2 regions of the Desemzia sp. FAM 23990 genome follow, and region 2 is predicted to be linked to the other one. Evidence: a T-box and tRNA genes for the amino acid it is inferred to sense, from the RefSeq annotation. Region 2 holds a T-box; the other holds one or more tRNA genes.
What was found. The T-box of region 2 lies ahead of leuS (leucine--tRNA ligase). A T-box ahead of a tRNA ligase gene usually reads a tRNA of that ligase, here a tRNA-Leu.

Region 1 (15,741 bases), on a different contig from region 2:
TCCGGATTGATACCTACAACATCACTGTTCATATGAACAGTCACGTTTTGCTCTTTAAGAGTTTCCTCCGTAGCATAGTGTAAACTATCTAGAGATTCAGCAATACCTTCTAGGTAACTTTGAATTCCGCAAGATAAAAATGATGCTGTTGCTCCACGCTCATAAATATGTAATTCAGCATCATTGTGTTCTTTCAACAACGTTTGAGTTGCTTCATAACCAGCGTGAGATGTACCTACTACAATAATTTTCAATCCAATTGCCTCCAATAATCTTTATTTGTTACAGAGTGCACCATACCATTAATTTAGATTTTTATAAAATGATATGCATAAGATGTTCGTGTTTTATACAAAAAAAGGATTGCAAACATGGTTATAACAATAAAAAAACGTTTTATATAAATTAAATATCTGTGATTATGTATGAAATAAGAATATTATAATTGGTAAAAAAAGGCTTTTGAACAGCATTACACTGTACAAAAGCCTTAAATAGTTTAATTCATTTATGCGGCCGAGAAGAGTTGAACTTTTACATCCATATTGGATACCAGCCCCTCAAGCTGGCGCGTCTGCTCAAATTCCGCATTTTCATGTATAAATGTTAATTTACCAACGTTTAAAGCTAATTTCAAATTATATATAATCTTCTAAAATAAAAAGCACACACAAACCTACAGTAAAACACGCACCTTAAAGAGTCAATATTTTTTTATCTTATATATAGCATATTTACGTTTCATGTCACGCAATACCACTTTTAATATGCAGTTGATAAAGTTCTAAAATCAATTAACTTATTTCTTCAATATTGCATCCAGTAATTGTAATGAGATTAATTTCTCAATGTCTTTATTAATTTCTCTAACGTTATCCAACTTGTCTAATCTTCCAATCATAATTTTAAATATAATATCTCTTCTAATCTTTTTTTTATCTTCTTCTTTTTGAGAGTTTAATAATTCGTCAATTTTCAAATTTATAATTTTCATTTTATCTTCTATGCTAAGAGGTTTATACTCTATAAAATTATCAAATCTAGAGTATATAGACGCACCTAATGTTTTTTTGAAATCATTTAAATTTCTAAAATTTGAAGTACATATGATTATGCTATTTTTCAAATTCACTTTATATAATACATCTTTAAATATACCTTCATCAAATACTTCATAAAATGCACTATACAATGAAGGATCGACCTTATCAAATTCATCCAATAATATAACGTTAGACTCTCTATTCACTAATTCATAAGATAATGAGTCGGTTCCTTGTTCGCCTCCAAAGAGAAAATTATGAGCTCGCTGATTTTGAAACATAGATAGTTGTTGTCTAAAAAATTTCCCACCAAGTATTTCCCCAATAAATTTAGCTGTTTCAGTTTTACCCACACCAGTTGGCCCGTATAACATAATCACGACTGGTTTACTTTTTCCAGCATTTAACAAAGGTACCAAACTAATTAATATTTCCTTTTTTGCTTCACGTTGTCCAATTATATTCAATTCAAACTTATCATTAATGTCTATCAGATTTTCTTCAGTTAACTGATTATATTTATATTCAATTTTTTTAAAGTTTATCTTTAATTCTTTAGCTTGTTCATAAATTTTTTGTGGTGGATTTTGCATGTAAACATTTTCAATATTTAACTTACTAATTCTCGAAAAGAAACTTAAGAGTAAATTTTCGCTTATTCCGTTGAATTCATCTGAAAAACAAACTAAATTCTTATAGGTAGGTTGTTTTTGTTTTGGAGTTTCTTGTCCTTCAACTTTGTGCCATGTGGTATTAGATATAGCTATAAGCACTTCTACTATCTCGCTTAGCGTACTATAATCTTCTAATCTTTCAGTTACTTGTAATTCAAAATGACTTTTGGGTCCTATGAAAACAGTTACTTTATTCAGATTCAACACCTGCCAATACTCCTGCTAATACAACATCAAATAAGGGCAGTATTTCTTGTTCTTGTTCTTGTTTTTGCTCTTGCTCTTGTTCTTGCTCTTGTAATTGACCTTTAACTGTTTCATAATCATCTGAAACTGAAGTAACTGCAGTTGTATTAGTATCTTCTTCATTAGCCATATCCACAAAAAAGTTCTCAACAACCAAATTTTTTTTATCTATTTCTCCTACTCGAATTGCATAGCACGTTATATTCATTGTTTGTAAGTCACCTATGCTGTAATTGTTCTTAAACGTATTATTATTAAATCTTAAGACAACTTTATCTACATCTTTACTTGCTAATATCTCGTAGTAACCTTTAGCATCATTTAGTGTTTCATCTAAAAGTTTTATATCGAAATCTTCCATATCATCTGTATTGTCTTTCATCATTTTTAAATAAGGTGTAAACGTTTTTAAATATGCAAAAGAATTTTTCTCTAAAGTAAGATTATAATCAGTAAATTCGTGTATCTCGGCGTTATCTTTTTTAGCAACAAAGTCTGTTAGTATAGTATTTGACAAGGTTGTTTTAAGCATTTTATTGTTGTTTTTTGAAAATGCAGCTTCTGTTGAGTTTGAAGCACTCGCACCAAAACTCATCATTCCAAACAAAAAGTCTTTAAATTTAACTTTACCCTCAGCCAACAATTGCGTGTTATTGTCAAATGAATTTCCTGCATTTTTTACTATTTCATCGTTAAAAAAATATCTACCATTGTTAATAATATCTAAATATTCCAAAGCTGAGTCTTCATCGAAATAAATAACTTTTATTAGTCTAACGCTATCGGTCATACAATACTCTCCTCAAAAAATATTCTTTTTCAATGCCCTTGTTACTAAATTATAACATTAAAGAATTGTAATATCAGAGCATTAGTAATTAACTGTTAGGTGTTTATTTTTAAATATTTTAGCTTTCAGAGCTGCTTTTTTTAGGTACGTATTTTTAAATTAAAGAAGGTTATTTGTAGCTTATAATTCCACTTAAATAGTGAGGCACATAATCTATCACGCTAGCCCACTCGCAAAAATACAGCCATTTCCCTCACCCTCAAAAGAGTAAGGAAATCAGCTGTAAACGTTAATGCTATACTTTTCATTCAATTTATGCGGCCGAGAAGAGTTGAACTTCCACATCCATATTGGATACCAGCCCCTCAAGCTGGCGCGTCTACCATTCCGCCACGACCGCTTATCGCAACAAAGACTATTCTAACAATATTTCAAAAGATTGTAAAGCAGACTTTGATGGGATATCTGAGAAAACACTCTCTCTAAAATTGCTCTGAATTCTTGTAATAATAAATCGCTAATTGAGTTCGATCTCGTAAATGGAGTTTCTCTAAAATAATGGATAGGTAATTACGAATCGTCCCTTCACTAAAGTGCATTTTTTCAGCAATTTCTTTATTGTTCAGTCCTTGTGATACCCAATACACTAGCTCTCCTTCTTTTTCAGTCAAAAGAGGAAAAGAGGAACCTTTTTTCTGCTCTTTAAAAAAGTATCCAGGAATTTTGACAATAATTTCATCTCCAAATACTCGCTGTCCAGACGCTACTGCTTCAATTGCTGGAATAATACTGTCGTAATCTGTTTTCATCAAATAGCCTTTAGCACCTAACTTCAGCGCATCTATAATGTATTCATCTTCTAAAAAAGTTGTCAGATAAATCAATTTCGCATTCGGGTCCAGTTGAACAATTTGTTTTCCCGCAGTAATGCCATCTAATTCCGGCATACGAATATCAATCAAGACAATATCCGGTTGATATTGTTGATAAAGGCTGATGGCCTCATTTCCATTTTTCCCTGTGTTGCAAATTTGATACGGGTTTGGAAAGTGTTTGGTTCCCATCTCGATGATTGTTCGAAGACCATTGATTACCAAAGCGTCATCATCTATTAATAGAATATTCATCCTGCTTCCCCCTTTTTCGGAATAACAACAAAGATACGAAATCCATTTTCATAATTGATATGGATATGGCCATTCATTTGGCTTACCCGTTCTTCTATATTCAACAATCCAATACCTTTGGGATGCTTCATTTGATATTCTGACACTGTTCCATTATCCGCTATCAATAATGTCCATTGATGACTTACTTCTGTAAATCGGACTTGAACAGAGGTGGCTGTTGAATGTTTATTGATATTTGTTAAAGCTTCTTTCACTATGTTAACGACTGAATGAGCGGTTTGGTTATCAATCAGTGCATAATTTTTGTAGCGGAAGCTGATAGGGCATTTAGAAAATTGGTGCACAAGTATCCGTAATTCTTCTTCCAAATTCACCGTTGTTTGTCGTTCTGTGTGGATAACCGTCCGCACATTACTCATGCTCGTGCTCAACACTTCTTTTACTTGAGTGAGAGAAGACTTCATTTCTGGTTCAGTAGCTACATATTCTAGAGCACCAATTTGAATAATGGCACTGCTCAACTGATGCCCTAGAAGGTCATGGATTTCTTCTACAATTCTTCTCCGTTCTTCTAAACGAGATGAATTTACTTTCTCATCTTGCAAATGCAATAGGCTATCTTGTTCGTTTTTAATACGCTGATTTAAGAAACGTAATGTATCTATTTCTTCAAATGAGGCTTTTTCAAATGTTTGACTGTTATCAATAACCGTGTGGATAATCGAAGCTATCCAACACAGACTTGTAATAAAAAAACTTATATAAATGGATTGCCCTATCCCTAATCCCAACAAAAGTGGCAATAGAAACAAACTGTAGTTTTTGTAGGATTTAAGAGAATATTCATAAAAAATAAGAGGCCAAAATAAGTACAGTTCAGGCAGGAAAATGCTGGTGAGAAAGAATACACTAAAATAAATGAGATAACGTCTAGGCACATCTAAGTTCTCTGTCAATAAGTACAATGCACCATAAATAACTACTATACATAGTTCCATAATTGGAAATGAATTTGGTTCGATAATCATTTGAAGCAAAAATATCATTCCTAATAAAACAGCACGTATTCCTAGTTCCAACCATCTCATATTCTCCCCTCCTCATAAGAACAGTTTACCATATTTACTAGTTGTTTTTAGTGACAGATGTCATCTGATGAAGTGACAAATTATCATTCAAAATCGCATACCTATTTGACATAATAAAAGAAAGAGTAAGGAGGAGAAATAAGATGGTAATCGAAGTCCATGATTTGGTAAAACGGTATAAAGAGTTAGTAGCACTTGACCATTTTAGTATGTCCGTCAATGAAGGTGAAATTTATGGTCTATTAGGTCCAAATGGAAGTGGTAAATCAACTGTTATCAATTGTATGCTATCTCTTTTACGATACGAAAAAGGTTCTGTAGATATATTTGGAGAAAAAATGCATCCGAACAATTATGACATCAAAAAAAGAATTGGACTGGTGATGCAAAATATTGGAGTATATGATGAACTCACTGTAGAAGAAAACATCGATTACTTCTGTGGATTGTATATTCAAAATAAAAAACAACGGAAGCAATACGTAGATGAAGCCATTGAATTTGTCGGCTTGGAAAAATTTCGTAATTTCAGACCTAAAAAATTATCGGGCGGGCTCTTGCGACGGTTGAATTTAGCTTGTGGTATTTCTCATAAACCTGATCTGATTATTTTAGACGAGCCGACAGTAGCAGTGGACCCGCAATCTCGAAATCGTATTTTAGATGGAATCAAACAATTGAGAGATGAAGGAAAAACCATTATTTACACCACACATTATATGGAAGAAGTAGAATTGATTTGTGATCGTTTGACTATTATGGACAAAGGCAAAGAAATTATTACTGGAACAAGTGATGAAATCAAAGCTATTTCCCAGCATGGAGAAGTTGTCAAAGCAGAAGTCTTTGATTTGCCGGAAGAAACGCAACTTAAGATTCAACAAATGCCTGAAGTCTCAGGATTCCATTACCACCAAGGTGATTTGACCGTTCATTTCCAAAAAGGAGCTAGTCATCTGATGACTTTAATCGGATTATTTGAAGATGAGCATATCACTCTATTGAACTTAACCGTCCAACGTCCAACATTGAATGATGTCTTTCTGGAAATCACAGGAAAGGAGTTGCGGGACAATGTTTAGTCATTTGCAAAAATATGCTGTTAAAATTTTTTTTCGCAACAAAGACGGCGTAGCATTCGGTGTCATTTTCCCTCTCGTTTTTGGGCTCATTTATCTCTTTGCTTTCCAAGGACTAATAGCGACAGATACTGTTTTAGAAACGGTTCCCGTAGCAATGGTTTTTGAAGGTAACGAAGAAGAAATTGACAGCGCAAAAGATTCTTTTTCTTCCATTGCTACTCCAGCTAGTTTAGAACAGGATGAATTGGTAGCCAATGAACTAACGGAAAATGACTATATGATGTATTACGAAACAGATTCTCAAACAGCTCAGCAACTACTGGAGGATGGTGCAGTGGAGGATATTATTTATGTGGATAACACGGACCAACAATTTGATATCGCTTTGACAGTAGCTCCTAATGCCGCAAATTCTATGTCTTCCACGATTATTTATACCGCCTTGAACACTATGGCCTCTATCAATGGCACAATTAATACACTATACACCAATGCTGCGCAAAGTGATGATCCCCAGCAATCGATTATGGCTGTTAATGAGTCTCTAGCTAGTTCTAATATGTCGAAATCATTCACAGCAGATTCAGCTAAAGATAATGGCACTACTGGGATGAGTATTTTTTATTATGCTTGCCTAGCTTATATTTGTATTTTCTTCATGTCTATTGGGGTTAGTATGGTGACGGACAATGAAGCCAATTACTCTCCAGCTGCCTTGCTTGTCACAGCAAGCCCAGTTCCTAAAAGCAAGCGTTTTAGAGCCATGTTTATCACTGGCGCAGTTTCTTGTTTAGCTATTGTCTATCTCTTATTGATTATTTACAATCTAAACGGCGTTCCACTAGGTAATGATCCTTTTCGTCTAGTTGCATTGATGACACTAGGTGTATTGGTTGGATTATTACTTGGTACGGCAGTAGCTAGTCTCTTGAAGGCTAACACGAAAGTTTTGATTGGTATTTCAATTGCAGTACCGCTTGTGCTTGGTGCTTTATCTGGTTTGATGGTGATTGACTTAAAATATTTCATTATGGAAAAAGCTCCCTGGCTAGCCAAAATCAACCCATTCTCTCTCATCAATGATGCTATTTATTATTTAAACAGCTATCCCACTTATGAACAATACAACGAGAATATGTTGATTTTAAGTGCTTATGCCATTGTCTGTTTGATGATTACTTTAATGGCATTGAGGAGGACTGATTATGAAAATCTTTAAACTTTTCTATCAACTGTTAAAAGACAATTCAACTTCGATTATTTGGAATGTCTTATTGCTATTGGCAATTGTTATTCCTGTAAATGCCCTGTTCAGTAACAGCTATACTAGTCAATTTGAAGTGGCACAAAGTGATATCGGAATTATCAATTACGATGACGATGACCCAGTCTCACAAAGCTTGCTGAATTATTTGGAGAAACAGTTAAATGTAGTTCCGGTTAGCAATACACCGGAAGATATCGCTGATACTCTTTACTATCAAAATGCAGATTATATTTTAACCATCCCAGAAGGTTTTGGAGAATCCATTATTGATTCTGCTAAAGAAGACATTCCATTAGAGAAAACCGTCACTCAATCCTTAGAAAACGAAGCTTTTGTAGATATTTTAATCAATACCTATCTAACGAATTTACAATTGCTCTCTTCTCAAATAACGGATTTTACGGATTCCACTCAACTAACTTCGGCTCTAGCCGACCTAAATCAACAAGCAGACCAGTCAAATGTAGAGATTATCCCTTCTGAAACCAATGCAAACGTTTCTCTGCTGGCGTTTGGTACCAACTACGCTTATTTTATTTCTTATATTATGATTACCACGTTCATCACCACTTTTGGGTATGCCATACTTGCTATGCGAAATCCTGAAATTATGAAGCGAGACCGGATGGGAATGGTAACAGAAAGTCAGCGGTGGGTACAAATCTTATGGGGTTGTATTACATTTAGTATAGTATTTTGGTCACTTTTGATGGTCGGGGCAATCGTCCTCTATGGGGTAGAGACTATTTTTTCTCAAAAAGGATTGCTGTTAGCACTCAATAGCTTTATTGCAATGTTTGGTATTCAAGCAATGGCCTACTTCTGTGTCACTATAGCCAATTCTAAAGGAGCCATTTCATTTTTATCAACAACAGTCAGCTTGGTGCTAGCCTTTGCCAGCGGTATATTTGTACCGCGTGCATTTGTCAGTCCCCTAATGCAACAAGTCGCTTCTTTTGCCACCCCTATTTGGCAAGTTAAGGGAACAGAAATCGTTCTAGACAGCACGACACTTTCGTTAGAGAGCATTCAGCCTTTTTATACGATGTTAGGGACACAAATACTGATTGGGTTTGCTTTTTATGCCGTCAGTTTTGTCATCCAAAAATACCGACAGCAAAATAGTATTTACTAATAACAAAAAGAGCGTGGAACAGGACGTTTAAAAAAGCGGACCATTATTTTGGTCCGCTTTTTGCAATCATTTTATTTTCCCCATTGAGAAGGATTTTTACGCCATTCTTCTAACAACTGCTTTTCTTCCGAGTCAATAGTGCCTTTTTCTACAGCTTGTTCGATTAAAGTCGTATAGTTTGAAAGTGTGTGTATCTCAAATCCAGCTTTTCCGAAGTTTTCTTTTGCTGCAGGAAGTTGATAGCTGAATATTGCTGCGCAACCTAAAACTTCTCCTCCAGCTTTCTGGATGGCTAGTCCAGCATCTATGACACTTCCGCCTGTGGAAATCAAATCTTCAATACAAACCACTTTTTGTCCACTTTGAAGGCGTCCTTCGATTTGATTTTGTTTGCCATGATCTTTAGCTTTACCACGGACATAAATCATCGGCAAATCTAATTCTTCCGCCACCCAAGCAGCATGAGGAATCCCAGCTGTAGCCGTTCCAGCAATCACTTCCGCATCTGGATAAAATTGTTGAATCAAGTCGGCCAACCCTTTAGCGATTTCTTTTCGCACTGATGGGTAACTCATCGTAATACGATTATCGCAGTAGATTGGACTTTTGATACCGCTCGCCCAAGTAAAAGGTGCTTTCGGACTCAAACTGACTGCCTCACATTCCAATAATAAATCTGCAAATTTAGTCTCTTGATTCATCTTATTTCTCCCCATTCCATTGGTTGGTGATGTTTTTATAAGCTTTTACTGGGTTTTCAGATTGTGCAATCGGACGTCCCACAACAATATGAGTAGCTCCTTCTTTTAACGCTAACTCAGGCGTAGCTACACGTTTTTGATCTCCAATGTCAGCTCCTGCAGGTCTAATGCCGGGAGTCACACATAAAAATCCTTGACCAGTCGCTTCATGAATCATGCGAGCTTCTAGTGCTGAACACACTACTCCATCCAATCCCGCTTGATAAGCCAATTTGGCATATTGAGTGACACTTTCTTCTAACGAATGTCCAATCAGTTGTTCGTTTTGCATTGCTTCTTCTGTAGTAGAAGTCAGCTGAGTTACAGCAATCAGTAATGGACGATTACTCCCTTTTTTGGTTCCTTCTTCCAACCCTCTCATGGCCGCTTCCATCATCTCTTTTCCACCAGCTGCGTGTACATTTACCATATCCACTTCTAAAGTTGCCAAAACTTTCATCGCTCGATAAACAGTATTGGGGATATCATGCAATTTTAGGTCCAAAAAGATTTGATAGCCTTTATCCTTTAAGTCACGTATCAAACTTGGACCTTCACTGTAATACAATTCCATCCCAACTTTTAAAAATAAGGATTCTTGTTCGAAAGACTCTAGAAAAGACATTGCTTCTGCTTTAGACGGCACATCTAAAGCAATAATAGGTTTGGTCATCATTTGTTTATCCTCCATGTCGGTTTGGTTTCGGTTTGTTCTTCCAGTAAAGTAGCTACATGTGACACTTCATATGCTGTTGTAGTAGAGCTGCGAGGCCTAGCAATTTTGCAAAAAAGATAAAATTTTATGAACAACCTCTCGCTTACGCTCAATCTTGTACTGTTCGACTAAACCAGCTGAAGCTGGAAGTCTCCCAGCAAAAAAAGCACTCCTAGCCTGTAGATGGGCATAGGAGCGCAAAGAGAGTATAACTTTTCCGCACTTCCTTTCAGCCTCACAGGACTCAATTAAGGAAATCTTTTGTATTTCATTGGTTCTAATCTTAGCGAACTGAACAGGGGTTGTCAACGGAAAATTTTATACTGTCAAGCGAATTTTATACTTGCCAGAATGAAAAATTATGGCTATACTGTGTGAGAACTAAAATAAAGGATGTCAGAGAGCATCCATTTTAAGGAGAGATGTCGTTATGGCTAGTACAACTATGCCCAAAAATAAACAGAAAGCCCTCTTTGCGGCCTTAGCCGGATCTGGGATGGACGATTTGAATGTCATGTTTTTGTCATTCGCTTTATCTTCCATCATCACAGATCTTGGTATTACAGGCGCCCAAGGAGGGTTTATTTCTACTATCACGAACCTCGGTATGCTATTAGGCGGCCTAGTGTTCGGTGTGTTAGCAGATCGCAAAGGAAACCTTAAATTATTCAAATGGTCGATCCTGATCTTTTCACTCGCCACAGCAGCCTTGTTCTTCGCAGATTCGTTCTTCTGGGTTTGTGTCCTCCGTTTTATTGCTGGAATTGGAGCTGGTGGAGAATACGGAATTGCAATGAGCATCATTGCTAAAGTATCGCCTCCGGAAAAATTAGGTGTCATGTCTTCTTGGAACGGCGTTGCTGGTCAAATAGGATCCATTGCAGCTGCTTTATTAGCAGGAGCCATGATTCCGCTGCTTGGTTGGAGAGCTTTATTCTTATTCGGATTAATCCCGATTCTCTTAGTCATTTGGCTGCACGCTTCGGTGGATGGGGAGTTTGAACTGATGGCCTCTGCTGAAGAAATCACAAAAGAAAAACCTTCCTTAAAAGAATTGTTTAAAACAAAAGAATTAACACGAACCACTATTGCTTTAATGTTTATGGCCACCGTTCAAATTGCGGGCTACTTTGGTCTGATGAACTGGCTTCCTTCCATCCTGCAAAAACAAATGGGACTGTCTGTTACTGGCTCTTCTCTTTGGATGGTCGTAACGATTGTCGGAATGTGTGCCGGGATGCTGACTTTCGGACGTTTACTGGACAAATTCGGACCACGCATCATCTTCGCTCTGTTTTTATTGGTAGCAGCTGCCTCAGTCTTCTTGTTTGTCTCCGCCAATAGCCAATTGACATTATTGTTTGGCGGAGCATTTGTCGGGTTCTTCGTAAATGGGATGTTCCCAGGTTATGGAGCTGTCGTCAGTCAATTGTATCCTGCACGAATCCACTCTATCGCAAACAATGCTGTATTAAACGTAGGTCGAGCAATCGGCGGTTTCTCTTCACTTGTAATTGGTTTTCTGATGGACAATTACAATTTACTGATCGTCATGGGATTCTTATCGGTCTTGTATCTAACAAGCTTTGTCGTAATGATGACGATTCCTGGATTGAAAAAGAATGCTTATATGACTGTTCGCGCAAAAGCAGTTGAAGTTTAAAAACTAATTAGCCAGAAAAGCCATGCAGTTCAATAAACTGCATGGCTTTTTGTTTTGACCTGGGATTCTTTTTATTCAACAATGGAGACTTCGCGCGCGGTTTCTGAGATTCTCAGCGCTTTTTTACTTCGGGTATATCCTTCCAACTTAATTTTCCGTAGTTTCACCTGATTCGCACGGTACTGAATAGAAATCGCAATCGGATCTTGTTCGTCTTGTCCTGCTTGTGCAAAAAAAGAATGAATGGCTACTCTTTGATAAGCTGAAACGACTAATGCTCTCGGAGTTGATTTGACATATAAATCAGTGTATTGCGGCGAATCCGAGACTAAATAAGCAGCTCTGATTCCATAAGCAGATTGGGATTGGGTATCTTCTCCTTGATGGTGGCCGATATGGCGAAAATTATACGAGCGATTGTCGTGATACGAATAATGCCCGATAATTTGTGTATCGGAAGCTGCTGAACTGGTTTCATGAGCTTTGATTTCTACACCACCAAAGCAAAAAGCCGTTCGATTATTTGCCAGCACCACATGCTGAGAACCGTCATCTACTTCAATGCCGTTTGAATTGGAAAAGCCTATTTTATGAGCTCTCCCACTTGGATGATGAAGATAGCTGTTCGTAATCAGCAAATCATCACTATGGTGAGTCGTAATCCCATCATCTCCAAAACCCGTCACTTCCACCTCATCCACCCAGACAAATCGACTTCCCAAAATCGAACGCCGGCCATCACCAAAATAATTGTACCGAATGGAAGTAATGTCTACTCCATGTAAGCCTGGATTGATGATCTTCACTTTTTTGATGTGTGCAAATTGAACATGTGCTAGTGTGATTCCGCTCGAAGTCGTTCCTCCAGCAGAGGTGCGTTCTTCTTTGGGAAGTCGTTCCACATTCCAATCCAATGTCATATGAGCGATCTCAATATGATGATTCCCTTTCAAACAATCTTTATTCGTTAGCAAGCGTTCTTTTTTTGGTGATTCGTCTGCTAAGATCAACACTGTTTCTTCTGTATCGGATCCTATTAAAGCAGTATAAGACGGCAGTTTTAATCCCCGAGTACAGAAAGTTCCTCCCGGCACAAAGACTCTTCTCCTACCATTCCCGATTGCCTGCCGGAAAGCTTCTGTACAGTCTGTTTGTCCATCACCGACCGCTCCAAAATCCGTTACAGAGACTTGTTCCAGTTCCGATAACTCTTTCATGGCTTGGGAAAACAGCCCTTTCCAATAAGGGCGGATCAATCCAGATTGATCGATAGCAACAGGCGGTGCTATCGTGTAATCCCTTTTGGGCTTCGTCAATAATGGCAAATACAACAAATCTTGCCAGTTGATTTTTCTCTTTGGCAGACTGTTTAGTGAGCGAAATAATGCTTCCGTTCTTTGAATAGTTTTCCTTTTTTGTTTGTTGTCTAAATAATCCGGAAATTTTTCAGCTATCAACTCCTGAGTCACAGTAGAATGAGACATCTTTTTCGCACCTTTCTTTTTACATCTCTCAGACTTCTTTCTGTCATTATAACAAAAGAGGCGTTGAACAGCATTTCTGCTGTACCGCCTCTTTTTTATTCGTACTGATTAGAATCCATACTCTGCTTCTTTTGCTTCTCTGATTTTTTGGTACGTTTCTGTCAACACTACTGTGTCTTCGATTAAATTTTCAATGCGGAAATGGATGTCGTCGTTGATTAGTTCTTTACGGTAGATATCTTTTTCTTCAATAAAGACATAGCGCTGCACCACTTGGGCTTTCATATAAGCCAAGATGGGTTTTATTTGTTGTTCAGCAATCAAATAATGTTTCGGAGAACCGGCTGTCACGATCACAGAGGCTACTTTATCTCTGAAAGCATTTTGCGGCAATAAGTCGAAGACATTTTTTAATGAGGCCGGGATAGACGCCTGAAAGATTGGTGATCCGATAATCAAAGCATCTGCAGCCATAATCGTTTTCGTGATGTAACCCGTGTCCCCTTCATATTCCAAATAATTCCGTCCATCACTGAACTGCATATCGTATTCTGCTAAATCGATAAGAGTAGTTTCGATCTCCGGGTATTTTTCTGATAATACGTTGATCGTATAATCCATGGCTACTCGAGTTTTAGTCCCCACATTCGAACCAGATAACAAGACTACATTCATTTATTTCACTCCTATTTTTTCTTCGTGTATTTCTTAATCGCGGGTAAAATATCGTTGCCGATAATCTCAATATTCTTTTGCAATTTATCAAATGGAACTCCACCGAAGTCCATTTGCGCAATGTAACGCTGGTGTCCAAATGTTTCGTATTGATACAAGATTTTTTCAATGATTTGTTGTGCACTACCAATATTCATCACATTTCGGGTATCTGCTCCCTGAGCAAATTGCTGCTTTGGATAGGGCGAGCCATTCACCAGCTGCAAGCCCTGATTGATATAGGGATATGCTTCTTTAAAGGCTTGTTGAGTGGTTTCTGCCACATAAAAGAATCCTGCCGTTGCGACAGGAAATTCTGCAGGTTCAAAACCTGAACGGCTAAGCGCTTCTCTGTAGGCGCGTATAGAAACCTCAAATGAACTGACTGGCCCCCCTAACATCGCTATAAACATGGGTACTCCAGCGAAACCAGCTTTGATGGCACTTTCTGGCGGTCCTCCAACTGCTCGCCAAAGCGGCAATGAACCCTTTACAGGCCTAGGAAGAATGTGGGCGTTTTTTAACGGTCTGCGGAAATTTCCTTCCCAATTGACAACTTCTTGCTCATTGATTTGCTTCAACAAGTCAAATTTTTCTTCAAATAATTCTTCGTAGTCTCTAAGGTCATACCCAAGCAAATCAAACAGACCGACTCTCGATGCACGACCTGCAATGATTTCTGCACGTCCATTCGAAATGAGGTCCAATGTAGCAAAATCCTCATACACACGTACAGGATCTGAAGTGCTGATAATGGTTGAAGAGCTGGCGATCTTAATTTTATTCGTGGCTTGGGCAATGGCTGCCAATACAACTGAATGTGCTTGAGTGGTAAAGTATTCTTGATGGCTTTCCCCGACACTGAAAAAATCTAATCCAGCTTGTTCTGCCAATTTAGCTAATTCAATGATTTCTTGAATCCGTTGTTCTGACGAGATACGCTTGCCTGTTGCAGGATCAGGAATGTGATCGCCTAATGTGTACAATCCAAATTCTAATCCCTGGCTGGGATCTATCCGGTATTTTTCCATACTTTGTATCTCCTTTGATTTGTTCTTTATTTGTGTCAAGTTGCTTACTTTTTAGAAGTGTATTTTTATATTATATAGGAAAATCTATAAATTGTAAGTATTTATTTTTGATTCTGCTGACAAAAGCAAAAAAAACTCAGAAAATTGATGCCAATTTTCTGAGAATTTTTTTAGAAAAAGTTATTAGACTTGTTGTTCTAGTCGTTCTGGTTTCAATTTCAGTTTTCCTCTGCAAACACCGCAACAATATTTTTGTGTATTCATTCTTCGTTTGCGGTAATATCTCTGAGCGCATTCTTTACACTCATAGATCCAAAAATGAGTTTTTTTAGGTTTGGCAAGAGATTTTACATACCGAGAGCCGCCGACTTGTTGGAGCAACAGCTTAAAGTCCGCATCACGATGTTGAAACCCTTTGTTCGCCAAATGTAAATGATAATGGCACAACTCATGCTTGATTACTCCTAAAAATTCCTCCATCCCAAATGTTTCAAAAACTTTGAGATTAAAATCCAAATCGTGACTTTCCAAATGATACCTTCCACCAGTTGTCCGTAACCGTTTATTGAAACTGGCTTTATGGTTGAAAGGTGCACCAAAATCTGTCAAAGAAATTTGTTCTACCAGCACTTGTAGTTCATCAGGACTCAACTGTACACCTCCTTATCATTTCAATCGTTTGAATGGTTGCTCTTTATTTCTGTGGATCCAACATGGTCAAGGAAATCCGACCTTTTTTCACATCGATTTGATCTACCCAAACGGTTACAATATCACCGACTGCTACGACATTAGTCGGGTGCTTAACAAATTTTTTGCTTAATTTGGAAATGTGTACTAATCCATCTTGCTTCACACCAATATCCACAAAAGCTCCAAAATCAATGACGTTTCGCACAGTTCCCTCTAGTTTCATACCGGGTTGAATATCTTCCATTG
Region 2 (15,741 bases):
CTACGATTGCTTCTTTTCAAGAAATTCGATTTGAAAGAATAGATGATTCTGAAGAAGGAAGAATCAGCGCGATAATTGTTCGGGATAGTTCAGAAGGTCTATCAGGTGTAGAAATTGATAATGATGACCTAGTTCCTTATGAAATTGGCGATTATATTTATAAAATCCCAGGATATAGTGCACAAGTATTAACTTTTGGATTGATGATCGGATTTTTGATCGTTATTGCTGCTGTAGTTATCGGGATTTTTATTTATGTCTTAACATTGCAAAAATCTAGTTTATTCGGTGTGATGAAAGCCCAAGGAATCTCTTCTGGGTATATAGCTAAATCTGTTATCGCTCAAACATTTATTTTATCCACTGTTGGTGTTGGTACAGGTCTGCTATTGACTTTAGGGACATCTCTTGTATTGCCAGCTAGAGTTCCTTATCAAAATAATGGTCTCTTCTTAGGCGGGATCACACTTCTATTGATCGTAGTAGCTGTTTTAGGTGCATTGTTCTCTGTTCGAACAGTTGTTAAAATCGATCCATTAGAAGCAATTGGTTAAAATAAGGAGGAAAATAAGTTGAAATTAATAGAATGTAAAAATGTGTCAAAAAGTTTTGGTGATGGTCGTAAAGAAATAGAGGCCTTAAAAGAGACTAATTTTTCAGTAGAAGCCGGAGAATTTGTAGCTATTATTGGTCCCAGTGGATCAGGTAAGAGTACTCTGTTAACGATTATCGGAGGTCTGCAATCTCCAAGTAAAGGAAAAGTACTGATCAAGGATGATCCATTTAGCGAAGAGGAAGAAAAACAGCGTGCTGCTTTACGCTTTAAAGAAATCGGGTTTATCTTGCAAGCTTCTAACTTAGTACCGTTTCTGAATGTGCGAGATCAATTAAGATTAGTGAACAAAGTGAAAAAAACTAAAATGGAACAAAAGCAGACGGATGCCTTGTTAGAAGAACTAGATGTATTGAGACTGGAAAAAAGTTACCCTAGTGATTTGTCTGGAGGGGAACGCCAACGTGTAGCTATTGCGAGAGCATTATATCATGATCCATCTGTTATTTTAGCAGATGAACCTACTGCCAGCTTGGATTCTGAAAGAGCTTTTGAAGTAGTCGAAATTTTAGCAAGAGAAACAAAAAGCAAACAAAAAGCGACTATCATGGTCACACATGATGAACGATTGATCGACAAATGCGACAAGGTTTATGTAATGAAAGATGGGGTCTTAACGTTAAGAGAGAATGATTAAGGCATCATTACAAGAAAGTAGTCAATAGTTGAAAGGAGTTTTAAAATGGATGAATCTATCTTTGAGCGTTCGTTAGAAGACCAACTTTGTTTTGAAGTATACAAAGCTGCTAATGGTTTTTCAAAACTCTATAGAAGAGCTTTGAAACCGTTTCAGTTAACTTTCCCGCAATATCTAGTATTGTTGGCATTATGGGAAGGCGACGGAGTGATCGTTAAAGTGATCAGTGATCGTTTGGGGATGTCTATCGGGACATTAAATCCTATTTTAAATCGATTAACGTTACAAGGTTGGACTGAAAAGCAATCTTCTTCTGAAGACAAACGTGCACGTATCATTACATTGACTGAAAAAGCTGTAAAAGAAAAAAAAACTATATCCATGAGTATTTTACAGGAAGTGATGCAATGCAATCGGTTAGAAATAGATGGTAATCTGTTTCTACAAAATCTGAAGGATTTAAATAATGAATTTGAACGCGTAGAAAAAATAGCTGATGGCAATGAAGAAAAACGAATTGAGGAGAAAAATGGAAACTAAAAAGACAGTGAGCGTTATAGGTGCAGGTGTAGCAGGTTTAGCTAGTGCTATGCGTCTTCAGCATGCTGGTTATAACGTAGAATTATTTGAAAAAGAAGGTATCCCTGGTGGGAAAATGAATTTGATCGAAAAGGATGGCTATCGTTTTGATCTAGGACCTAGTCTTGTGATGATGCCTGATCTTTATCGAGAAGTATTTGAACTTACTGGACGCGATCCGGATGATTATATTCCAATGGAAAGATTAGATCCTATGTACACTGCTCATTTTAATGGTGGGAAAGAACAATTTGATGTGTCTTCTGATTTAGTAACATTGACAAAAACCTTAGAAGAGTTCAGCGCTGAAGATGCACAAGGGTTTATGCATTATTTGAAAGATATTTATGAACGGTTTGTTGTAGCTAAAGACCATTTTCTGCAACATCCTTTTCGAAATCAAAGCGACTTTTATAGACCTTCTGTCATCAAACAAGCACTTAAGTTGAAAACATTTGACAGTGCTGACCATATGATCAAACAATATGTTAAAGACGAACGTTTACAACAAATGTTGAGCTTTCAAACTCTTTACATAGGACTTTCTCCTAAAAACGGTCCTTTGTTTATTTCTTGGATAGCGCGTCAAATCCCGATTCACTTTTTCGTAAAACACCAAGACTGGTTCAAAACAAAGAATTGGGAAAATTCTGGAGATATTTGGCAGCGTTGGTTTAGAGTTCGAAATTGGAAGCCGCACTTGCCAGATGGGACCCAGATTACCAGAAAAGGATTTGACAAAAGGACTCTGAGACATTTTAACCAGATCAGATTGGAACGATTTATTATTGAAACTCGTCGAGGGGAACTAGCGCATTGGATGATGATTCCGCCTGCGTTTCTATTTTTCTTATGGAATCCTTTGTGGGCTGGATGGGTTATGGTTATCTATGCTGTGATTGTTAATTTGCCATTTATTATTGTTCAGCGATACAACCGACCTCGTTTAGAAAAATTAGGGGATAGAAAAGAACGTAAATTTGCAAAGAACAGCTAAAAGGAGATGTATGATACACTCCCTTTTAGCTGTTCTTTTTTTAGAATAAATCGAGTTGTCTGGGAGCTAGTCCAGTAAAACTGATCCCTAATATATCTTGGAGTTCTTTGGCATTTTTGGCCGCATGTCCTCCTGAGTTGTTATTAAAGATGACAGCTACTTCATCAGATTCTTTTTCCAATTCCAGAATAATCTCTGCAAATTGTTTCATTTCCTCATGACTGTATTCATAAAGTGTTCGTTCTGAACGCCAATTTTTGCTATTTCCACCTTGCCATCCTTCAAAGTTTCTGCCGTGTAATCGTAGAAGTGCCAGATTTTTATTTGTACTTTCAGAAATAAGTGGGACACTATTATTGGGCGTTGGAGGTTGGTCTACTACTGTATGAATAAATTGGTGTTCCTTTAAAAAATATAGAGTAGCTTCCTTATTTTGATTGCTGTACCAGCTGGAATTACGAAACTCAACAGCAATTGGAGTATCTTTCATCCAAGTTCTAACTTTTCTTAAGTAGGTGACATTCTCTTTTGTGCAGCCAAAGTAAGGAGGGAATTGGAATAAGAAAGCTTTGATTCGGTTTTGTTCCAACATAGGTTCAAAACGAGTTAGAAAGGCACTGAACATTTGTGCTTCGCTTGAAAAGTCTTCAATCCACTTTTTATGTTGAGTCATAGCTTGATAAGCTTTAGGAAGAAAGCAAAAAGATTCAGGTGTCTTACTCATCCAATTGTGAAGATTTTTTTCTGAAGGAATGGCGTAGAAACTAGTATCCAACTCTACAAAAGGGAAGTGTCCAGCGTAGTCTTCTAATTTTGTACTTCTGCTGGTTTCCAGCAACTCATGATCACTCCACCCAGTCAGACCGATCGTAATCATATTTTTTACTCCTTTACATGATTAATTTTTATTGAGCTCAAAATTAATGCCAACATAAGCATCAAACAAATCATACAATTCTTTATCTGCTTTCTTCAAAGAAATCGGTCGATTACTATCACTTAAAAAGCAGTGTTTGCTTTCGCCAAAAGATCGCAATTCATCTGTCTTTTTATCCATGACACGATAAGAGATCTCTAAGCGAATACCGTTAAATACTTCGATTTTAGGAATGATATACACGTGGTCGTTATACCGAACCATTGATTTGTATTCACAATTCACACTAAGTACGGGAACGATAATTCCGCTTTTTTCCATTTGATCATAGCCAAAACCAATTTGATCCATCAAATCAGTTCGAGCTTCTTCAAACCAACGAATATAATTTGAATGGTGAATGATTCCCATTTGGTCTGTTTCATAATATTGTGCTCGGTGTTCGTATAATTGATAGTCTTTTTTCAACATACTTCCTCTTTTCGGCATAAATTTATTTACAATGATTTCTATATAAACGTTAGTTTTATTTTACCATTTTGTTTTCAGATACCAAAAGTAAATGTAATATATGTTAGTGTCAATATTTTCTCGGTAAAAAAATTTTTTTAAAGTTTAAAGAGAAATTACTCCATTTTTCCAAACAATTATGCGTTGATTTGGCTTTTTGTTCTGTTTTTATGCTAGATAAGATAAAAATGTATTTGGGCTTTTTAACCCGCAGCCCGAATACACTTCGCGTCCGGGGGCGGCGGTGAGCCTCCTCGTGCTAGCGCACTGTGGGGTCTCACCAGTGCCTTTTTAATCCCCCAGGAGTCTACGCCGTATTCGGGCTACTCATCTAAGCAGCCATCTATGTGACTGGCGATATCATCCAGTCTGCTTTTGAAACAGTGCTCTAATATATTATAGCGTACAGCAAATAAATTGAGATGGCGAAAAATAGATTTGCAAGAGGCAGCAGAGTCTCAACTGTTCAAATTATTAATCCTCATATAATAAAAAAACAGTATTAATACACTAAAACACCATAGTAAAACAACAGGAGGATAAACGACACACTAATTAGTGTGTCGTTTATCCTCCTGTTGTTTTAGCTAAAGGTTAGTGTAATAACTTATTTAAACAATACACTAAAGTTGGCACGAAAATTGCTTATTAATAAGTGAAAGCTAAAAAGCAATGGTCAATAAAAATGATCATGCCAAAATAATTGAGGTCTATTCAAACGAACTATTAGATAATGTAAGGGTGTTCTTATTATTTGTTTCCACTAACTCTTGTTGATCGGATACAATTATCAACGAATCAAAAGTTTAGTTGGAAGATTTAAAAGTTATTATTGATAACAGACAAAATCTAATAGAAGTTTTGAAAAAAGCTAAACTTTAGAGTTTAGAACTAAGACGGATATTAAAAAGAAAGGAGAAAAAGAAGTCAGAGTAAATTGAGAATAAAGTTTTAGATTGAGCTACCTATCGTCAAAAAGTAAAATCATTTATTTAGGAGGTAAAAATATGGTAGGAATTATTCTAGCAAGCCATGGCGAATTCGCTGAAGGCATCTTGCAATCTGGAGCAATGATTTTTGGAGAACAAGAAAACGTTAGCGCTATTACTTTAATGCCAAGTGAAGGTCCAGAAGATGTAAGAGCAAAAATGAAAGATGCAGTTGCGTCTTTTGATGATCAAGATGAAGTGTTGTTCTTAGTGGATTTATGGGGAGGTACGCCATTTAATCAAGCAAATGCATTATTTGAAGAACACAAAGATACATGGGCGATCGTTGCAGGATTGAATTTACCGATGCTGATCGAAGCTTATGGATCTCGTTTATCAATGACATCTGCTCATGAAATTGCAGCACATATCGTTGAAGCGGGAAGAGAAGGGGTCAAGGCTAAACCGGAAGAATTGGTAGCAGACACTGCGAAAGTTCCAGTTGCAGAAGACGGACAACCTAAAGGACCACTTGCTCCAAATACAGTAGTTGGAGACGGAAAAATCAAATTCGTCTTAACACGTGTAGACTCTCGTTTATTACATGGTCAAGTTGCGACATCATGGTCTAAATCTGTAGGACCAAACCGTATCATCGTTGTTTCAGACTCAGTAGCACACGACGACATGCGTAAAAAATTGATTGAACAAGCTGCTCCTCCTGGAATAAAAGCAAATGTTATCCCAGTCGATAAATTGATTGAGATCACAAAAGATACTCGCTTTGGAAATACAAAAGCATTGATTTTATTTGAAAATCCTACAGATGTGATACGTGCAATTGATGGCGGCGTTGAAATCGATGAGGTAAACGTTGGTTCGATGGCTCACTCAGTTGGGAAAGTCGTTGTAAACAAAGTTCTTTCAATGGGACAAGAAGATGTAAAAGCTTTTGAAGAAATGAAATCAAGAGGCATCAAATTTGATGTACGTAAAGTTCCTAATGACTCTCGTGCGAACATGGATGAACTTTTGAGAAAAGCAAAAAATGATTTAGCAAAAGCATAATAATACAATAGAAATAAATTATTTAGGAGGGCTATTATGTCTATTATATCAATAATTTTAGTAATACTTGTTGCTTTTCTAGCTGGTATTGAAGGAATCTTAGATGAATTCCAATTCCATCAACCTCTAGTAGCATGTACTTTGATCGGTTTAGTAACAGGGAATTTGACAGCAGGTATCGTTCTTGGAGGTACGCTTCAAATGATCGCGCTTGGCTGGGCTAACATTGGAGCAGCCGTAGCACCCGATGCTGCATTGGCATCAGTTGCATCAGCAATTATTTTAGTTTTAGGTGGACAAGGGGTTGCCGGAGTTCCAGCAGCTATCGCGATTGCGGTTCCTCTTGCAGTAGCAGGACTTTTCTTGACAATGGTTGTTCGTACATTAGCTGTACCTATTGTACACGCAATGGATAAATCAGCTGAAGAAGGAGATTTCAGAAAAATTGAAATCTTACAAATTTTAGCAATCTGTATGCAAGGTGTCCGTATCGCTATCCCAGCTGCAGCGCTATTATTTATCCCGGCAACAACAGTTCAAGGATTCTTAGAATCAATGCCTGCATGGTTGACAGATGGTATGGCTATCGGTGGTGGAATGGTTGTTGCTGTTGGTTATGCACTAGTTATCAACATGATGTCATCTAAAGAAGTATGGCCATTCTTTGTTCTTGGTTTCGTAGTAGCAGCCGTTTCTGAATTGACATTGATCGCTCTAGGAGCAATCGGAGTTGCTATCGCTCTTATTTACTTGAACCTTTCTAAAATGGGTGGTTCTTCAAGTAACGGCGGAAACAATACTGGTGATCCGCTTGGCGATATCTTAAACGATTATTAATCCTGAAGGAGGAGAAATTGACATGGAAGAAAAAATTACTTTATCTAAAAAAGATCGCTTAGCTGTGGCATGGCGTTCAACATTTATCCAAGGTTCTTGGAACTATGAACGTATGCAAAACGGCGGTTGGGCATTTTCAATGATTCCAGCCATTAAAAAATTGTACAAATCTAAAGAGGACCGCTCAGCAGCATTGAAACGTCACTTAGAATTCTTTAATACTCACCCATATATCGCTTCACCAATTCTTGGTGTTACTTTAGCTCTTGAAGAAGAACGTGCGAATGGCGTTCCTGTTGATGATGTAGCTATCCAAGGGGTTAAAGTTGGTATGATGGGTCCTTTGGCCGGTGTTGGTGACCCGGTGTTCTGGTTTACTGTACGTCCAATGTTAGGAGCTCTAGGAGCTTCATTAGCAATGGGAGGAAATATTCTTGGACCAATCTTATTCTTTGTAGCTTGGAATTTGATTCGTTGGGGCTTCATGTGGTACACACAAGAATTCGGTTACAAAGCCGGTTCTAAAATCACAGAAGACCTTTCTGGTGGTTTATTGCAAGATATTACTAAAGGTGCATCTATTTTAGGGATGTTTGTACTGGCAGCATTAGTACAACGATGGGTATCGATTGGTTTCAAACCCGTTATCTCCGAAGTACAATTGGAAGACGGAGCATTTATTGAATGGGATCAGCTACCTGCAGGTGGAGAAGGAATGCGTCAAGCCTTTGAACAAGTAAATTCAGGTATGGCTCTTTCTCCTACTAAAGTGACCACGTTACAAGATAACTTAGACCAATTGATTCCAGGATTGGCACCGTTATTGTTAACATTATTCTGTATGTGGTTATTGAAGAAAAATGTTAGCCCAATTGTTATCATCTTAGGTTTATTCGTAGTTGGTATCGGCGGACACTTGATCGGACTACTATAATAACTGAAAGAAACATCAGTCGATTCAATTCTGTAAATGAATAGTGGATCGTAAAAAGAGCGGCTGGGATTTTTGTCTCAGTCGTTTTTTTTGTGGTTTATTTGAATGAAGAAACGTATAATGACTGTAAGACGATAAATGAAATGGAGCGGTTTGAATGGTTGAATCAATTAACACAAAAGTGGATTTGGTGATCGATGCCACCGCTTTTACGGGACTAACAGATTATGGGAAAATCATGATCGGTGATAGAGGATTTGAATTTTATAATACGCGGGATCCGCACAAATTTATTCAAATTCCTTGGGAAGAGGTAAATCTTGTGATTGCTTCAGTCATGTTTAAAGGCAGATGGATCCCGCGTTATGCGATCGAGACGAAAAAATCGGGTACGTTTACTTTTTCTTCAAAAGACCCTAAAAAAGTTCTTCGTGCGATACGCGAATACGTTGACCCCGATTACATGGTACACTCATTGAGCTTTTTTGAGGTTATCAAAGGTGCTTTTAAAGCAATAGGGAAGAAGAAAAAATAACTGTTTTTAGTATCAATTTTTTTGCCATTAGATAAATATAAAAGTAACTTATCGATAATAAGCTTTAAAGTGTGCACTGAGTTTTTTTACTCCTGCTCTCTTGTTCGCTTAGAGAAAAGTTTTTAAATCTTTAATTGAATCTAGAACTAGAATTTGTTAAAATGAAATCAATAATCAAAAGACAGTGATAAGGATCAGTAGGAATGGCTCTTTTTTAGAGAGCGCATGGTTGGTGAAAATGCGCAGAGATACATTTTGAACTCGCCTTAGGAGTTGCTTTGCTGAGAAAGACTTTCAAGTAGGCAGAGACGTTTCATCCGCGTTAAGGATAAGATGAGATTGCAAGAGATTATTGCAGTAAATTTAGGTGGTACCACGACTATAAAATTGAGTTCGTCCTAAGAATACAAGGAATAAATGCCTTTGTATTTTTAGGGCGATTTTTTTTACACTAATATTAAGAAAAGAGGTAATTAGGAATGAGTTTTAATCACAAAACCATTGAAAAGAAATGGCAACAATATTGGGATACAAATAAATCTTTCCGCGTAATAGAAGATCCTGAAAAAGATAAGTTTTACGCAATGGACATGTTCCCATATCCATCAGGTTCAGGACTGCACGTAGGACATCCAGAAGGCTATACTGCAACGGATATTCTTTCTCGAATGAAACGTGCTCAAGGGTACAACGTGTTGCATCCTATGGGCTGGGATGCCTTTGGTCTGCCAGCAGAACAATACGCACTGGATACAGGAAATGATCCGGCTGAATTTACAGCTGAAAACATTCAAACGTTTAAACGTCAAATCAATTCTCTAGGATTCAGTTTGGACTGGGACCGTGAGATCAACACTACTGATCCAGAGTATTACAAATGGACTCAATGGATCTTTACGAAATTATATGAAAAAGGTTTGGCTTATGAAGCAGAAGTAGCTGTAAACTGGTGTCCTGCTTTAGGAACAGTTTTGGCTAATGAAGAAGTCATTGATGGCAAAAGTGAACGCGGAGGACATCCTGTTTACCGTAAGCCAATGAAACAATGGATGCTGAAAATCACAGCTTATGCAGATCGTTTGCTAGAAGATTTAGAATTAGTAGATTGGCCAGAAAATATCAAAGATATGCAACGCAATTGGATCGGTAAATCGGTAGGGGCCAATGTAACGTTTAGCGTGAAAGAATCTAGTGAAGAATTTACTGTGTTCACGACAAGACCAGATACACTTTTTGGGGCGACGTATGCTGTTTTAGCTCCTGAGTCTGATTTGGTTGAAAAAATCACTACACCAGAACAAAAAGCAGCTGTTGAAGCCTACATCAAAGAGAGTAGTCTGAAAAGCGATTTAGACCGTACAGATTTGAATAAAGACAAATCAGGAGTCTTTACTGGAGCTTATGCAATCAACCCGGTAAACGGGAAAGAAATGCCTATCTGGATCGCAGATTATGTACTGGCTTCATATGGAACGGGAGCTATCATGGCTGTTCCAGCTCATGATCAACGTGACTGGGAATTTGCGACTAAATTTGATTTAGAGATCATCCCTGTACTTGAAGGTGGAGACATCACAAAAGAAGCTTTCACTGAGGATGGGACTCATATCAATTCAGAATTTTTGGATGGACTTGGAAAAGAAGCTGCTATCGAAAAAATGAATAGTTGGTTGGAAGAAAAAGAAATCGGCAAAAAAGAAACGACTTATCGTTTACGCGACTGGTTGTTCGCTCGACAACGTTATTGGGGAGAACCTATTCCTGTTATTCATTGGGAAGATGGTACGACCACTACTGTCCCAGAAGAAGAATTGCCATTGTTGCTGCCAGTAACTAATGAAATCAAACCTAGTGGTACTGGTGAATCTCCGCTTGCAAATATCACTGATTGGGTAAACGTAGTTAATCCAGAAACCGGTAAAAAAGGGAAACGTGACACAAATACGATGCCGCAATGGGCAGGTAGTTCATGGTATCATTTGCGTTACATTGACCCCCACAATTCAGAACAATTAGCGGACCCTGAAAAATTAAAAGAATGGTTGCCGGTAGACATTTATATCGGCGGGGCAGAACATGCTGTATTGCATCTATTGTATGCACGCTTCTGGCATAAATTCTTATACGATATCGGTGTCGTTCCAACAAAAGAACCGTATCAAAAATTGTTCAACCAAGGAATGATCCTAGGAGAGAACAATGAGAAAATGTCTAAATCAAAAGGGAATGTAGTCAACCCTGATGATGTGGTAGAACAATATGGAGCAGATACATTACGTGTTTACGAAATGTTTATGGGACCGTTAGATGCTTCTATTGCATGGAGTGAAAACGGACTAGAAGGAAGTCGCAAGTTCTTAGACCGCGTATGGCGTTTGATCATGGATGAAGATGATAAGTTACGTGATCGTATCACGACTTTTAATGATGGTAAGTTAGATGTGGTATATCATCAAACGGTCAAGAAAGTTACTGAAGATTATGATGCATTACGTTTCAATACAGCCATTTCTCAATTGATGGTGTTTGTAAATGAAGCATATAAAGCAGAAGCGTTGCCTGTTGAGTATATTAAAGGATTGATTCAACTATTGGCGCCAATCGCTCCTCATCTAGGAGAAGAATTGTGGCAAAAAGTGACCCAATCTCAAGAAGGTATTTCTTATGCAGCTTGGCCAACATATGATGAGAAATATTTGCAAAAAGATGAAGTAGAAGTTGTTTTCCAAGTTAATGGCAAACTGAGATCAAAAGTTCAAGTTTCCAAAGAAATCTCAAAAGATGACATGGAAAAATTAGCGATGGCAGATGAAAAAGTCCAGCAATATATTGAAGGGAAAAATATCCGTAAAGTGATCGTTGTTCCTGGAAAATTAGTCAATATTGTAGCTAACTGATCCGTTTCGTATTGGATGGTTAACATTCTTTTTTTCACATTAGGTGTGCTATTATTCTTATAAAGGAATAGTAGCACATCTTTTTATGCCTTATAAAACATTCTTAGGAGGGGTTTTAATGGATGCTGCAAGTTGGTTGGCCATAGGGATAGCTGTAGCAGTTGCCATTGGTTTATTTGATGATAAGAAAAAGAAACGTAAGAAAAAAGAAAAAGATGACGAGCAATAATGGTTCAATAAAAAAGCGAAGAGTCTATTCGCTTTTTTATATGTTCAGGACAAATACAACCCAATAAAAGGTGGAGATACAATGGAACAAAACAGACAAAAGATGATTCGTTTGAACAATGGGCAGCTCATTCCATTAATTGGGCTGGGCACTTATAATATGGATGCTAAAACAGCAGAAGAAACGATCTATAGCGCTTTAATGAAAGGATATCGTTTAATTGATTCGGCTGCGATGTATGAAAATGAAGCTGAGGTAGGTCGTGCAGTTCGAAGAGCAGTAAACAGTGGGATTCCACGTGAAGAGATTACTGTTGTGACCAAGATTTGGAAAACAGATTTGGGATACGAAAAGACCCTGAGAGCTTTTGAGAAAAGTTATGGAGCTATGAATCTGGATGTCATTGATTTAGTATTGATCCATTGGCCAGATGTTTCCAATGACGTGAATATCAAGACTTGGAAAGCATTAGAAGAAATTTATTATAGTGGCAAAGTAAAAGCTATCGGTGTCTCCAATTTTGATGAAGAGCAGTTAAATTACTTATTTGAATGGGGAGATATCAAACCAGTAGTGAACCAGTACTCTTCTTATCCAGGCAACAGTCAGGAAAATTTGCGAGTGTTTTGCGAAAAAAGTGGTATTCGATCGATGGCTTATAGTCCAATTCATAGAGGGAAAACGTTGGATGATAGAGATATCCAAAGATTAGCAGAAAAATATCAAAAAACGCCCGCACAAATTGCACTTCGTTGGAATATCCAACGGGGCGTTATTCCCATACCCAAAACAGAAAGCAAAGATCGTTTAGAAGAAAATTTACAGGTATTCGACTTCACTTTATCTGAAAATGAGATGTCATTATTATTGGCAAAAGGATAAAGGTGTCTACATTAATTCAAAGTAGTTAAAAAAGCATTAAATTTTGATTGAGCTGGCTCTTTAGACATTGCATCTTGTCTACTTTATAAGTAGAATGTAAGCTAGCAAAATATTTTGAGAGTAGGCTTATAAATGTCAAATGAAACGATAAGTAAAAAAACGAAACATGTTGAAAGTGATTCACAGAGTAAAATGTTATCGGGTTCTGCTTGGATGTCTGCTGCAAGTATTATCTCTAGACTGTTAGGTGCTATCTACATTATCCCTTGGATGGCTTGGATGGGAGATAAAGCGACAGCTGAGGCAGCCAATGCCTTATATACTGTTGGTTATACACCTTATGCTTTGTTTTTAAGTGTCGCTACAGCAGGTGTCCCTTCTGCCATAGCTAAACAAGTTTCTCATTATAATTCGTTGGGAGAGTATGATATCAGTAAGGACATATATAAACGAGGGTTACAAGTTATGTCAATTACAGGTATCGCTTCCGCTATCCTGATGTACGCATTAGCACCATTTATCGCAGCAAATAGCCCAACAGCTTCTGCTGCAGACGGAACACAAGTGATTCGTACATTGTCTATAGCTTTACTGCTGATTCCAACGATGAGTGTAACTAGAGGGTATATTCAAGGGTTCCAATCAATGGCTCCATCCGCTATTTCACAAGTTGTTGAACAAATTGTGCGGGTCATATTTATGCTGGCTTCAGTATTCTTTATCCGTCAAGTATTTGATGGGTCAGTTGTAGATGCTGTATCATGGTCTACTTTTGGAGCTTTTGTTGGGGCATTAGCCAGTATGGTATTTTTGGTTTATGTAGTGTGGAGAAAACAGTTAAATGCGAAACCAACTATTGGTTCCAGTTCTAGCAGCAACATAACTGTTTCAACCAATCAAATCTTGTTTTCTATTATCAAAACGGCTATTCCTTTCATTATCATCGGAGCTGGAATTACCATTGCTCAATTAGTCGATCAATTTACATTTGATCCTATCATGAAAGCTGTTAGTGATTATACTCCTAAAGAAATACAGAGAGTTTACGGTGTCGCAGCAGCAAATGCGCATAAATTGATCATGATCGTACTTTCGTTTGGGAGTTCAATGGCCATTACTTCAGTACCTTTGATCAGTAGTTTAATGGCTAAAAAAGATCATAAAGGATTGAGCAGACAATTTAATAATAGTATTCAATTGCTGTTTCTTATTATCATTCCGGCGTCAGTGGGAATGGCTGTAGTGGCTGAACCATTGTATACATTATTTTATCAACATGATGATTTTGGAACGAGTATTACTCAATGGTCAGCTATTATGACTATTTTTTTAGGGTTGTACACAGTAGTGAGCATTATGATCATGTCAGCAAACAGACCCCGTGCTGCGATAAAGGGGCTAGTAATAGGGGTGATTGTGAAATTAGCTTTACAATATCCACTACTAGCTGCTTTCAAAACTCACGGAATGCTGGTTTCTACGATGATTGGTTTTGCAGTATCTTCCCTTATTATTATTCATGCAATGTATCAGACAGAACATTTCAATCTAGGATTATTGTCGAGAAGGACACTGTTAATAACCATTTTCTCTGTAATCATGGCGATAGCTACAACAGTCGTCAGAGAGTTGCTTTACCTGTTTATTCCAGTTAGCGACAGAGGATTAGCTTTAGTAGTTATATTGATCGTAGCTTTAGTAGGGGTAGCTGTTTACGGCTATCTAATCTTTAAATCAAGACTAGCAGATAAAGTGATCGGCACAAAAGCAACAACATTTAGAAAAAAAATAAAAATATAAGAGCGTGGAGAGAGGCGTTTAAGGACAGAGCGCGGAACAAACCGTTTAGACTTTCGTAGAGTTCACTTTTGGCGTTTAGTTAGGTGTTCTTTCCCAACGAAAAGGTAAAATGAAATCATAGGGAATCAAGCTTACGCAACGCGTTTAAAACCAGAGCGTGAAGTAAGCCGTTAAGCCCACACTTAAAAAGAGAGTTAGGATTTTTTAATGTCCTAGCTCTCTTTTCAATTTTCTGTATAATGGAAAACAGATAAGTGTATTGAGAAAGGAATTTAGAAATGAGATTGGATAAATTATTGTCCCATAGTGGATTTGGTACGAGAAAAGAAGTGAAAAATCTTCTAAAGAAAAAAGTTGTGACTGTTAATGGAACTTTTCAAAAAGATGGTAAAGTTCAAGTCTCACCAGAAACAGATTTAATAGAGGTATTTGGAGAAAAAGTAGAATATCAAGAGTTCGTTTATTTCATGTTGCATAAACCAAAAGGGGTTATTAGTGCTACAACAGACAATCTGCATGAGACAGTCATTGATTTATTGCAACCGCAGGATCAATTGCAAGAGCCATTTCCAGTAGGACGTTTAGATATTGATACGGAAGGGTTATTGCTTTTAACCAATGATGGTAATTTAGCCCATGAATTGCTGTCTCCCAAAAAACATGTCAATAAAGTTTATCAAGCCGAAATCAAAGGAATCGTAATAGAAAAAGACGCAGCGGCTTTCTTAAAAGGTGTTACGTTAGAGGATGGATATAATTGCAAACCTGCAGAATTAGTGATTCATGAAACTGATGGGGCAAAAGGGACTTCAAAAATTGAAGTAACCATTCATGAAGGTAAGTTTCATCAAGTAAAACGTATGTTTGAGAGTGTAGATAAAGAAGTGACTTATTTAAAACGTCTGTCTATGGGACCATTATATTTAGACGAAAATTTACAATTAGGAGAATACCGAACGTTAACTCAAGATGAGATCGAGTCTTTAAAAAATAGAAAATAGTTGATATTAAATAGACTTGAAAAGAGACTGATACAAGCAGTCTCTTTTTTTCAAATTTATTATTTTTTATCTATTTGACTTGAGTTGTGTAAACTTTCGTCAGTCATTGTAGAACCTTATTTTAGTCCATTCTTATTTTTGTGAATATTGTTTCATCATATAAGGGATATTCTCGATAATTTGTGAAGGAAGAACTACATATTGTTTTTCTGCAAGTGTATCTCCTATTTCACTATGCAAGAACACAGCTGCTAGAATGGCTTTTTCTTTATCGTCAAATTGAGCCACAAATCCAGCGATCATACCTGCTAAGGTATCTCCCATCCCGCCAGTAGCCATAGCTGGGTTTCCTGCAGTATTTTTCCAGAATGCATCATTAAAGTAAACTTTTGTGCGGTTCGATTTGAGTACGATCG

Region 1: it encodes a tRNA-Leu, which carries the amino acid that the T-box ahead of leuS (leucine--tRNA ligase) is inferred to sense. The anticodon was not compared.

What each region holds. Positions count from the first base shown of each region.
Region 1 covers NZ_JBGQQW010000038.1:2,457-18,197, forward strand. The annotation lists gene ACEN4I_RS12720 (FAD-dependent oxidoreductase) at 1-254, opposite strand, end outside; gene ACEN4I_RS12725 (AAA family ATPase) at 800-1,924, opposite strand; gene ACEN4I_RS12730 (DUF6414 family protein) at 1,908-2,753, opposite strand; tRNA gene ACEN4I_RS12735 (tRNA-Leu) at 3,070-3,153, opposite strand; gene ACEN4I_RS12740 (response regulator) at 3,236-3,880, opposite strand; gene ACEN4I_RS12745 (sensor histidine kinase) at 3,877-4,971, opposite strand; gene ACEN4I_RS12750 (ABC transporter ATP-binding protein) at 5,115-6,053, shown strand; gene ACEN4I_RS12755 (ABC transporter permease) at 6,046-7,272, shown strand; gene ACEN4I_RS12760 (ABC transporter permease) at 7,259-8,455, shown strand; gene pyrE (orotate phosphoribosyltransferase) at 8,527-9,156, opposite strand; gene pyrF (orotidine-5'-phosphate decarboxylase) at 9,158-9,871, opposite strand; gene ACEN4I_RS12775 (MFS transporter) at 10,341-11,573, shown strand; gene ACEN4I_RS12780 (glycosyl hydrolase family 28-related protein) at 11,645-13,057, opposite strand; gene ACEN4I_RS12785 (NADPH-dependent FMN reductase) at 13,166-13,732, opposite strand; gene ACEN4I_RS12790 (LLM class flavin-dependent oxidoreductase) at 13,744-14,802, opposite strand; gene ACEN4I_RS12795 (SprT family protein) at 14,986-15,453, opposite strand; gene ACEN4I_RS12800 (Tex family protein) at 15,497-15,741, opposite strand, start outside.
Region 2 covers NZ_JBGQQW010000034.1:2,280-18,020, reverse strand. The annotation lists gene ACEN4I_RS12260 (ABC transporter permease) at 1-554, shown strand, start outside; gene ACEN4I_RS12255 (ABC transporter ATP-binding protein) at 573-1,250, shown strand; gene ACEN4I_RS12250 (MarR family winged helix-turn-helix transcriptional regulator) at 1,296-1,790, shown strand; gene ACEN4I_RS12245 (NAD(P)-binding protein) at 1,780-2,826, shown strand; gene ACEN4I_RS12240 (DUF72 domain-containing protein) at 2,867-3,703, opposite strand; gene ACEN4I_RS12235 (acyl-CoA thioesterase) at 3,725-4,174, opposite strand; gene ACEN4I_RS12230 (mannose/fructose/sorbose PTS transporter subunit IIA) at 5,221-6,210, shown strand; gene ACEN4I_RS12225 (PTS mannose/fructose/sorbose transporter subunit IIC) at 6,247-7,047, shown strand; gene ACEN4I_RS12220 (PTS system mannose/fructose/sorbose family transporter subunit IID) at 7,070-7,981, shown strand; gene ACEN4I_RS12215 (DUF956 family protein) at 8,139-8,516, shown strand; T-box leader at 8,692-8,920, shown strand; gene leuS (leucine--tRNA ligase) at 8,996-11,413, shown strand; gene ACEN4I_RS12205 (aldo/keto reductase) at 11,724-12,524, shown strand; gene ACEN4I_RS12200 (polysaccharide biosynthesis C-terminal domain-containing protein) at 12,657-14,324, shown strand; gene ACEN4I_RS12195 (pseudouridine synthase) at 14,603-15,325, shown strand; gene ACEN4I_RS12190 (NAD(P)H-hydrate dehydratase) at 15,458-15,741, opposite strand, start outside.